One region of the Brevibacillus sp. LEMMJ03 genome, then DNA from elsewhere that is predicted to be linked to it. Evidence: a T-box and tRNA genes for the amino acid it is inferred to sense, from the RefSeq annotation. Region 1 holds a T-box; the other holds one or more tRNA genes.
The links. The T-box of region 1 lies ahead of tyrS (tyrosine--tRNA ligase). A T-box ahead of a tRNA ligase gene usually reads a tRNA of that ligase, here a tRNA-Tyr.

Region 1 (5,280 bases):
GCCGGTCACCGATTCCAGGAGCAGGTATCCGGTTGCCGGGTCCGGGCTGAAGTAGACGTTGTACGCGATGACCTGTTCATTTGCGCTGTTGGCCTTCCACTGCAGCTTCCAGCCGTCCTGGGCCTTTTTCAGCGTCAAAGACTTGGGCGCACTGGGCGGCGCGGCAGCGGGCTCTCCGCCGTTTCCGGCCGGCTCTCCGCCGGATCCGACGTCGGTCGAACCGTTTGGTCCAGGGAGCGGCGTTTCCGTTTGGCCGGGGACGGTCGGGTTCCCCCAGGTGCCTGCGGAATCGCCGGCCGAGGCCACCGCTGACGGCGCCGACTCCTGGCCGGTGATGTCCACGGCGGTGACGTAGTAGCCGTACCGCCCGCCGTTTGCCGACGCATCCGTATAGCTGAGCACGGCCGGGTCCTTCACCGTGGCGATGCGGACGAATCCGTTCTGCGCGTTGGCGCGGTAGACGCGGTAGCCGATCAGGTCCGCTTCGCCGCCCGACTTCCACGAAAGCGTCACGTGCTCGCCGGAACGGACGGCGGTGACGTTGGCGGGAGCGGCGGGAGCGCCGGCCACCTCGGTCCTGGGGTCCTCCTTGTCGGGCAGGCGCTGCTCCCAATCAAGCGGCTTGACGCTGGCCTTTTTGTTTTTGGCGAGAATCTGCTCCTTGTCGGGCAGCGGGTCCGGCGAGCGGAAGAAGATGCCCTCCGACACGAAGTCGTCCGGCGTTCCTTCCTTGGCCAGGTAGCGCTCGCCGTTGTAGAGGACGACACGGGCTTTCTGATGGGAGTCGTCCGTTTTGGTCGGCAGGAACTGCCGGTTGAACAGATCGGTGATCAGGTGGCCCGCCTCTTTGGACAGTTCACTCGGCAGGAGCCCGGACTTGCTGTCCACGGTGGCGGTAACGATGCCAGCCGGTTTGTCGAAGGTCTTGTCGGGCGGCGACAAGTCCGGGTGTTTGTCGAGAATCTGTTTCATGATCTTGCCCCACACGGCCATCGGCACGTATTTGTCCCGGTCCGGTATGGGATAGGGCTCGTCGTACCCGATCCAGACGCCCATGGAAAGGTCGGGGGTGTACCCGACGAACCACAGGTCGTTGCTGTTGTTGGTCGTCCCCGTCTTGCCGGCGACGTCCACCTTGCGCGGAACGTACTGGCGGATGTGGGTGCCGGTGCCGGCGTTGACCACCGAGCGGAGCACGTCCGTGATCAGATAGGCGGTCTGTTCGCTGTACACCTGTACCGGCTCCCCTTCGTGCCGGTAGATGACCCTGCCCTGGCTGTCCTCGATCCGCTCGATCAGGTAGGCGTCCACGAACGACCCGTGATTGGCAAAGGTGGCGTAGGCGTTGGTGATTTCCTCCACCGTCAATCCGTACGTCAGCCCGCCGATCACCCCCGTGGCGGCGTAATTGTCGCTGTCGACCAGCGTGGTGACGCCCATTTTTTTCACGTATTCCAGCGCCGTCGGGATGCCTACCTTCAGGTACGTCTTGATCGCCGGGATGTTCCAGGACATCCGCAGCGCTTCGCGGGCGCTCATGATGCCGTGAAACTTGTTGTTCCAGTTCATCGGCAGGTGGGAGCCGGTTTGCCCGTCCGCCAGCAGCACGGGGGAATCGTCGATCGGCGAGGCGGGCTGCAGCAGTCCCAGTTCAAACGCGGGCGCGTAGGCGGCCAGCGGCTTCATGGCCGAACCCGGCTGACGGGGAACGGTGGCGTGGTTGGTCTGTTCCACGTTGAAATCCCGTCCGCCGATCATGCCAAGGATGGCGCCGGTTTTGTTGTGAATCAGCATGGCGCCGACTTCTTCCAGGGCGTTTTCGATCTTTTCCGTCTTGCCGTTGGAGCGGCGAATCGTGTATGTCGCGTTTTTTCCGAAGTTTTTCGGGTCCTGGGCCACGTCCTGCATGATCGCGTTGACGTCCTTGTCGATCGTGGTGTACACCTTGTAGCCGTTGCGCAGGATGTCGCGCCGCTTTTCTTCGATCAACTGGCGGTACTCGTTGCGTCCGACGCTGGACTTGTCCCGCCCTTTTTCCTTTAATTCGGCGTCGACCAGCGCGCGGGCGGCCCGCTCTTCGATTTCCATCATCAGGAACGGCACTTCCCGGTACGCCTGCTGCGTCGGTTTGGCCAGCCGCGCCTTCAGATCGGACGCCAGCGCTTCATCGTACTGGGTCTGGGTGATGTACCCGTTTTCCATCATCCGGTCCAGCACCATCTTCTGGCGATCCTTTCCGCGCCGGTACCCTTCGGAGTTAAACGGCGAATACGCCCCGGGATTTTGAATCATCCCCGCCAGATAGGAGGCTTCCGCCAGGTCCAGGTCCTTCACGTCCTTGTTGAAAATGCCCTTGGCTGCGGCCTGGACGCCGTACACATTGGAGCCGTTGGCGTTTTTCCCGAGGTAGATCTCGTTCATGTAGGCTTCGAGAATCTGGTCCTTGGAAAACATCCGCTCGATGCGCAGCGCGTTGAAGATCTCCCGCGCTTTGCGCATGTGGCTCACTTCATGGGAGAGGATGGTGTTTTTGACCAACTGCTGGGTCAGCGTGCTGCCGCCGGTGACGACAGGCTGGTTGGTCAAGTCCTGATAGGCGCCGCGCAGCGTCGACTGGAGCACGACTCCCTTGTGGTGAAAGAAGTTTTTGTCTTCGGTGGCGATGATGGCGTTGATCAGATAAGGAGAGACTTCGGATTTCCTCACCAGCCGCCTGTCCCCTTCGGACGCGCGGAGCTGTCCGATCAGCGAACCGTCGTTGTAATAGGCGAAGCCGGTGAGGTAGTTGGTGAAGATTTTTTTCTGCAGTTCTTCCCGGCTGCGCACAGGCTCGTCCTTGACGAGCGCGGCGACGTAGCCTGTCACGATGCCTCCGGCCAGAATGACGCCCAACAGCCCCATCAGCAGCAGGCCCTGGACCATCAGCAGGACTGTCCGCCTGCGGCCGCGGCGGCGCTTGCGCTTGGCCGGTTCAGAGGAAGAAGAGTGCTTGTTCGACATAGATCTACGACCCCCTAGCGTTATCCTGATTATACCATAGGAGGGATCGGGAGGATAGAAGTGCGCCGTTGACAGGGGATAGCCGCTGTGCAACAATAACGGTATACGTTTTTACAGCAGACCGTGGCGTCGAACGGTGACAGTAGCGAGTGACAAGCGGAGTTTTCAGAGAGCTGGTGGTCGGTGCAAACCAGCCCCTTCCACATCGCGAAGTACACGCCGGGAGCCTTCCGGACAATCCGGACGGAGCAGGCCGTTACCCTGCGCAATGAGCGGAAAGGGTGCCGTGCGCATCTTTTCAACTAGGGTGGTACCGCGGGTGCAGACTCGTCCCTAACCAGGGGCGGGTTTTTCTTATTTTTATGGATGTCAGGGATCAAGGAAAAGGAGCTGTACAGGGATGAGTGTCGAACAGACAAACGAGACGTACGCGCTGACGGAAGCGCAGAAGCAGGAAGTGGAACGCCAGTTGGCGGTGATTCGCCGAGGGGCGGTGGAAATCATTCCCGAGGAGGAGCTGCGGCGCAAGCTGGAGCGCTTTGTCGCGACCGGCCGGCCGCTGAAAGTGAAGCTGGGGCTGGATCCGTCCGCTCCCGACATTCACGTCGGCCATACGGTCGTGCTGCAAAAGCTGCGCCAGTTCCAGGAACTGGGCCACACCATCCAACTGGTCATCGGCGACTTCACCGGCCGCATCGGCGACCCGACGGGCAAGTCGGAGACGCGCAAGCAGTTGACCGAGGAACAGGTGAAGGAAAATGCGAAAAGCTACGTGGAGCAGTTCGGCAAGGTGCTGGACGCGAGCCGCGTGGAAGTGCACTACAACTCCAGTTGGCTGGCGCCGCTGACGTTCGCCGACGTCGTGCAGTTGGCGGCCAAGACCACGGTGGCCCGGATGATGGAGCGGGACGATTTCGAGAAGCGCTTCAACAGCGGCCAGGCCATCTCGCTGCATGAATTCTTCTACCCGCTGATGCAGGGCTACGATTCGGTGGCGCTGGAAAGCGACGTGGAGCTGGGCGGCACCGACCAGAAGTTCAACCTGCTGATGGGCCGCCACCTGCAGAAAGAGTTCGGCCAGGAGCAGCAGGTGATCCTCACCATGCCGCTGTTGGAAGGGCTGGACGGCGTGCAGAAGATGTCCAAGAGCCTGGGCAACTACATCGGGGTCAACGAGCCGCCGAACGAAATTTACGGCAAAGCGATGTCCGTGCCGGACGAGCTGATGCTCCGCTACTACGAACTGGCGACCGACATCTCCAGCGAGGAACTGGAAGCGCTGAAGAGCGGCCTCGCCGACGGCAGCGTGCACCCGCGCGACGCCAAGATGCGGCTGGCGAAAACCTTTGTGCGCATGTTCCACGGGGAGGAGGCGGCAGAAGAGGCGGAGACCTACTTCAAAACCGTCTTCCAGCAGCGCGCCCTGCCGACCGATCTGCCGGAAGTGGCGCTGGATGGGTCCGCCTACGAAAACGGCGAGGCCAACATCGTCAATCTCGTGTTTGACCTGAAGCTGGTCGACTCCAAGGGGGAAGCCCGCCGCATGGTACAGCAGGGAGCGGTCAAGGTAAACGAGGAGAAAGTGGCCGACATCAATCAGAGCGTGCCGCTTGCGGACGGCATGGTCGTCCAGGTGGGCAAGCGAAAGTTTGCGAAGGTAAAGCTGGGATAACGCCACGAAAGCCCGTGCCGATTTGGCGCGGGTTTTCTTCTTTATGTTAGCGACGGCATGCAGCGGATGAAAAAACGTTGCGCCCATCAAAAAAGAGCAGGCCGGCAATCGGCACTGCTCTTTTTTCGACTCGCTCCACAGATTAACGGCTGTAGAACTCGACGATCAGTTTTTCGTTGATTTCCGCCGGCATTTCTTCGCGGTCCGGCAGGCGGGTGAACGTACCTTCCATCGCGTTGTCGTTGAACGAGATGTAGTTCGGCAGGAAGCTGCGCGCTTCCAGCGAATCCTTGATGATTTGCAGGTTGCGGGACTTCTCGCGAACGCTGATCACGTCGCCCGGTTGTACGCGGTAGGACGGGATGTTCACTTTTTTGCCGTTTACCAGGAAGTGGCCGTGGTTAACCAGTTGGCGCGCAGCCGGACGAGTCGGCGCGAAGCCCATGCGGTATACCACGTTGTCCAGACGGGATTCCAGCAGTTTCATGAAGTTTTCGCCAACAACGCCGTGCATTTTGGTAGCTTGCTCGAACGTGCGGCGGAATTGTTTCTCGCTTACGCCGAACATGTGGCGCAGTTTTTGTTTTTCTTGCAGCTGGATGCCGTAT
Region 2 (5,280 bases), on a different contig from region 1:
CTGTTGTCTCCTGTCGGCGCCTCGCCGGCTTGTTCCGATTGACCGCTTCCGCTCTGTTGGGGAGTCTCCCTCTGCGGATTCTCCATCCGATACAACCCGAAGAACAGAAGGAACAGCACGCCGAGCATGACGCCGTTGAGCATCATGTACAAGCGTCTGCGCCGTCTTTTCCTCTGTTCGGCCTTGACCCGTTCCGTTCTGGTCCGATCCATCGCTCTCCCACCTGTAACATCACGGTTTTTCTCTGACAGCACACGCTTCCTCATTATACCATCCTTTGCCGGGATCCCCAATGAAAAGCGGCCCATGACGGCCAATATGATGCGCAAGTCCTCCGTTCACGAGCGACCCTATGGTTCCACCCGGCCGTCTTTCCCGTTACCAAAGAATCGTCCATCCGGTCATGAGGCCCAGATGGAGACGAATGGGCGATCCGTCGTGGGAAAGCAGCGAAAATACGGCAGTGAACGGCTTCCAAGGCAGCACTCCAAAGTATTAGAATATTGTAAAAAAGGAGGTCTTTCACATGGAGGAAAAGGTGTCCTTTTTGGAACGGTACAAGCGCGACCACCAGCATCCCGTCAACAAGCTGACCCACGCGTTCGGCATTCCCATGATCGTCATTTCCCTGCCGCTCTTTTTCTGGAGCTGGAAGTGGGCGCTCGGCCTGTTCATCGTCGGGTGGATCTTCCAATTTGTCGGCCACTACGTTGAGGGGAATCCTCCCTCCTTTCTGAAAAATCCCGTCTTTCTGCTGATCGGACCGTGGTGGATACTGAAGCGGCTGTGGGGGTTTCTCACCGGCCAGCCGTACCGGTGAGGAGGTAATCCACAGCGGACCGGGGCCATGACGAACGGCCGGAGGCGCTTGCTGCGCGCCGGCTGTTTTGTGCCGACACCGTCATGGCGAGACACCGGGCGAACCAAAACCGTGCCGCATCTATTCCGCTCCGGGCGAACCGAAACCGGGCGCATCTTTTCCGCTCCCGGCCCAATTTCCGGCGGGTCTCTCCGTTTTGTGTCCTTGCCTAAAGAACAGGGTTGTTCTCCTTCATACAATAAACCGATCCAGGGGTGGAGGGGGGAGAACGGATGGCAAAACCGAAAAAGGCAAAGACGAATCGGGAATCCCGGCAGCATCCCAACCAGTTGAATCTGAAAATCGTCACGTCCGAGACCTGTAAAGTGTGCAAGCAGCCGTGCGCTCGAGGCATGGCGTACGTCGACAAGATGTCGCGCCCGGGGGCGATCGGCTGCGGTGTGCCCTGCATTCTTACGGCTCCCCGGTCTTGATGGAAACGACAGCGCTAGCCCGCGCTGTTTGTTTTTTTGGGGGATGGTCTGGAATGAAGGCGACGGCAGGAAAACCTCGCACGGGACGAGCCCTGGTGCCGGTGCCGCCATCCGCGCAGGCGAAAGGCCGATGCAATCGGGGGCGAACAGTTGCAGACGGAGAGCGATGGTCCCTGCGCTGGCTCTGCAGGCCGGGGCAGGACTTGTTTTGGGGAGATGAGAGCTTTCCTGGCCGCAAAAGCCGCGGGGATCTTCGCTGCGTGCGGGGAGAAAGAGGATTTTCGTTCGGCCGCGTGGAAAGCTAGAATGGTACAGTGGAAATCGAGGAGGGGAACCCATGTCGGTCAATGTGGCCCACAAGTTTGGAAACGGATTGAAGCCCCAGGCGTTCATGGACACCATGAGCAAAAACAAGGAAGCCTTTGCGGGGTGGTATCAGGCATTTTCCTGGCCGAGTGAAGAGGAGCGGCAGTTTTTCGCCTCGCTGCGCCACCGTGACGACCTGCGCTGTCTGATTTTGGCCGCCGATTGGTGCGGAGACGTCGTGCGCAATGTGCCCGTCTTGTTCCGCGCGTTGGAAGAGACGGAAATGCCTGTGGAAGTACTGGTGATGGAAGAACATCTCGATCTGATGGACCAGTTTCTCACCATGGGCGGCAGAGCGATTCCCATCGCCATCTTTGCCGACACGGGCGGCCATGTGCTGGGGAAATGGGGACCGCGCCCGCAGCACGTCCAAGCCGTAATGGTTGCCTTCAAACAGCAAAATCCGGACCGCAGCGCGCCGGATTACGAGGAAAAGATCAAGGCTGCCCGCGCAGAGATGCTGGAGAAGTACGGCGAGGGAACGGGGTACCAGGCGGTGATTGTCAAAGAACTGAAAGAACTGCTTTCCTCGATCTAGGTGAAAGATGGGCTTCCGGCCGCAACGTGGGGAGGTTCTCTTTCTCTTGCAAGTCCGGTATCGGAACGTATCTGATTTGCGTGCCGGCTGCCCGATGCAGCAAAGAACAACTTCCCCCAAGCCCCGGTCGTTCATCTGGGGACAATAGAGCGACAGAGGGGTTCTTGCGACGGAAGAGCAAAACGGGACGGGAGACGCGGCGATCCCGTCTTTCTTTGCGGAAATGAAAGGGCACAGGCGCGAAACGCGAAACACGACCGGAGGTGCAGCAGAAGGGATGACGATCATGCATTACTACGGAAATGAGACGATTATGTCCCTGGAACAAGTGCTCCGCCTGAAACCAGGGGAAATTCGCATTCTGGAATGGGTGCGTACCTATGAGTTCGTGGAGAATCAATGGGGCGTGGACGAGCCGGTCCCGCACTTTCTGGAGATCAAGTGCGAATCGGACGGCGTCCGCATCCGCAAGAACCGCATCACCGATTTTCCCGACTTCGTCTGCGAAGCAGAGCAGGTGTTCCCCGACGTGGAGCAGGCGCTGCCGGTTTTTCACGAGTGGGCGGGACGCATTCTCGAAGAACAGGGGAAGTGAAATTTTCTCGGAAATTTTCTATTGACATGCGATAGTTTAATATGATAGATTTAAAAGCGTCTCCTCCTTTTTCACTGAGGATAAAAATGGGAAATGGGAGAGGACGCTTACCTGCCGGTGTAGCTCAATTGGTAGAGCACCTGACTTGTAATCAGGGGGTTGTGGGTTCGATTCCTATCGCCGGCACCACGGGCATTCATACGGGGAGATAGCGAAGTGGCTAAACGCGGCAGACTGTAAATCTGCTCCCTCTGGGTTCGGCGGTTCGAATCCGTCTCTCCCCACCATTGACTATTTCTCACCAATCTGCTATAACAATATACAGACGTGCCGGTGTGGCGGAATGGCAGACGCGACGGACTCAAAATCCGTTTCCAGCAATGGAGTGGGGGTTCAAGTCCCTTCACCGGCACCATCTTCCCAGCCCAATCCTCTCGCCGATGCGGGTGTAGTTCAATGGTAGAACTCCAGCTTCCCAAGCTGGCGGCGTGGGTTCGATTCCCATCACCCGCTCCATACGAAAAGCCTTGAGAAATCAAGGCTGTTTCTTATTTTCTAGGGGGGCTTTCGAGGGTGGATAAACGGGCGCAATGCTCAACGTGTAATCAACGGGAGACGAGGTATATTCCAACAACAAGAGTAAATACCCCGAAGATTCTGCCAAATATGGTGACGGCATCTGACGGCTCTGCATCTTTGAATGTCCATCCTTCCGTTAGAAACCACAAGATTTGCGGTGAGATTATGGACAACAGGCCATGCAGAATGAGAAGTACACCAAAAAGGAACATGTTGGCCTCCTTTGGATCATGATAACTACTTTCATGTTACGTTTTTTGGCATAAAACGTTTCGATAGGTTTCGGGTTCTGCTACTTCCAAATACACAGAGGAATGCAAAGAGCCGGACTAACCAGTATAGTCCGGCATTCCTTTCTAAATCTGCTCCATTACTGGAAGGAAGAACATGATTGCGTTATGCTTTCTTTTTAAACGCTCGTATAACAGAACGAATTGCAGTATAGAAAAGCAGGACCCAGCCGATCAATATGCCGTAACCGATAATCAATATCAGGATTGGCACGTATTTTGGAGTACTTGGCGAATCAGTAGAAAAACCTGCCATTAGCAGCGGAATGGCAAAAAGCGCCCACGCTGAAGAACCAAGTAGAATCAGGCATCCCCCTGTTAAAACAATCACGATCCAAGCCCATATGGGTTGTTTTGTCTTATGTTTATTCATGTTGAAACCTCTCTCCACCTGCGTATTAAAAAATTGGTAGTGCATGTAAAAGATAGTGTAAATGATCAAGTTACGTAACACAACACACGATAGGATGGATGGAGGTACGAGAATGGGGATGAAAGTCGGAACGTACGATTCGGACAGTCAGGAGAAGCGGATCAAAGCCGTCCATATCCCGATTTCTCAACAGACCAAGAAGGTGCAAAAAGGCGGTGTGCCATCGCAATCATGAAGCGTTGAGCCAAGCGGGAGGACGAACCGGATGCATTTCACTGGACCATCAAGAACGCGGGCTGATTTCCCACAACAGTACCTGAGGCCATCAGAAGATTGTTTCGACAACGACGCTGCTCCAAATGTCTGCAAGGCAATGGCCGTCAATCCTCCCATGTTCAAGCAGCTCGTTATACGTGGTGAACGTTTGATATGATCCCTGGAATTCGGACAAAACCCAACCCGTTTGAGCCTGCGTAATGGAAAATCTACGGCTCTTGTACACAAACTCGATCTCATGGCCGATCTGCACATCACGTCTCAGGTCATCATACGAATCATCCACAATCATCACCTCGTGTTTGAAGATACCATGGTTCACAAGGTTTCACCATTCATTCCGGGGACGTTTATTTCCTGCCTGCGGTGTGAGCTGGCTCAGATCGGCAGCATCATATCCAATGACAATCACGGTTCCGGCAAGAAATGAGCCGGCCATGATCCTGGGGGACACGGGAAATATGGGAAAGTCGGGAAAGAACGTTCGCGCCACTGGTACCACACGGCGAAACCATGGTAAAATCAACTTGGAAAAATAGAAACCATCTGCTATGAGGAAGAAAACAGAAAAGAGGAAAAAGGATGCAAGCACTCGAATCGCCGCAATGGTTGCATGAATACTTGCCAGACGACCTGCCGGTTAGCGAAAGCCGTTTCGCCGTCAATCATGCTGTTCACGGGGTGGAACAGAATTGCAAGGAGCAAATCCCCAAGGCGCAGGATCTTCCTTTGCAACGGGATCTGTCCAATGAAACAAACGTACACGCCGGTTCCCCCGATGCCCGACTGTACGCCGGATGTGGGAGAGTCGGGTACCCCGATGACCTTCCGGCAGCAGCACACACATCTGCGGGTGAGGTTATCACATGAGACGGTTTGTTCGGCTTCTTCTGCACTTTACCTATCAGGAGGCGATGTCCTGCCTCTTTCCGGTTTTCATTTTTGCTGCCCTGGCATTGTCCAAGCTCGT

Region 2: it has a tRNA-Tyr gene. The T-box ahead of tyrS (tyrosine--tRNA ligase) is inferred to sense a tRNA for this amino acid. The anticodon was not compared.

The regions. Positions count from the first base shown of each region.
Region 1 is NZ_VKJN01000003.1:328,562-333,841, forward strand. It holds gene FOI68_RS06255 (transglycosylase domain-containing protein) at 1-3,000, opposite strand, end outside; T-box leader at 3,121-3,338, shown strand; gene tyrS (tyrosine--tRNA ligase) at 3,401-4,672, shown strand; gene rpsD (30S ribosomal protein S4) at 4,815-5,280, opposite strand, start outside.
Region 2 is NZ_VKJN01000010.1:89,554-94,833, reverse strand. It holds gene FOI68_RS14175 (CapA family protein) at 1-212, opposite strand, end outside; gene FOI68_RS14170 (Mpo1-like protein) at 527-820, shown strand; gene FOI68_RS14165 (hypothetical protein) at 1,093-1,293, shown strand; gene FOI68_RS14160 (thioredoxin family protein) at 1,631-2,197, shown strand; gene FOI68_RS14155 (hypothetical protein) at 2,484-2,792, shown strand; tRNA gene FOI68_RS14150 (tRNA-Thr) at 2,906-2,981, shown strand; tRNA gene FOI68_RS14145 (tRNA-Tyr) at 2,995-3,079, shown strand; tRNA gene FOI68_RS14140 (tRNA-Leu) at 3,122-3,207, shown strand; tRNA gene FOI68_RS14135 (tRNA-Gly) at 3,235-3,308, shown strand; gene FOI68_RS24260 (DUF6199 family natural product biosynthesis protein) at 3,398-3,583, opposite strand; gene FOI68_RS14130 (hypothetical protein) at 3,768-4,034, opposite strand; gene FOI68_RS23990 (hypothetical protein) at 4,147-4,269, shown strand; gene FOI68_RS14125 (hypothetical protein) at 4,893-5,180, shown strand; gene FOI68_RS14120 (DUF817 domain-containing protein) at 5,177-5,280, shown strand, end outside.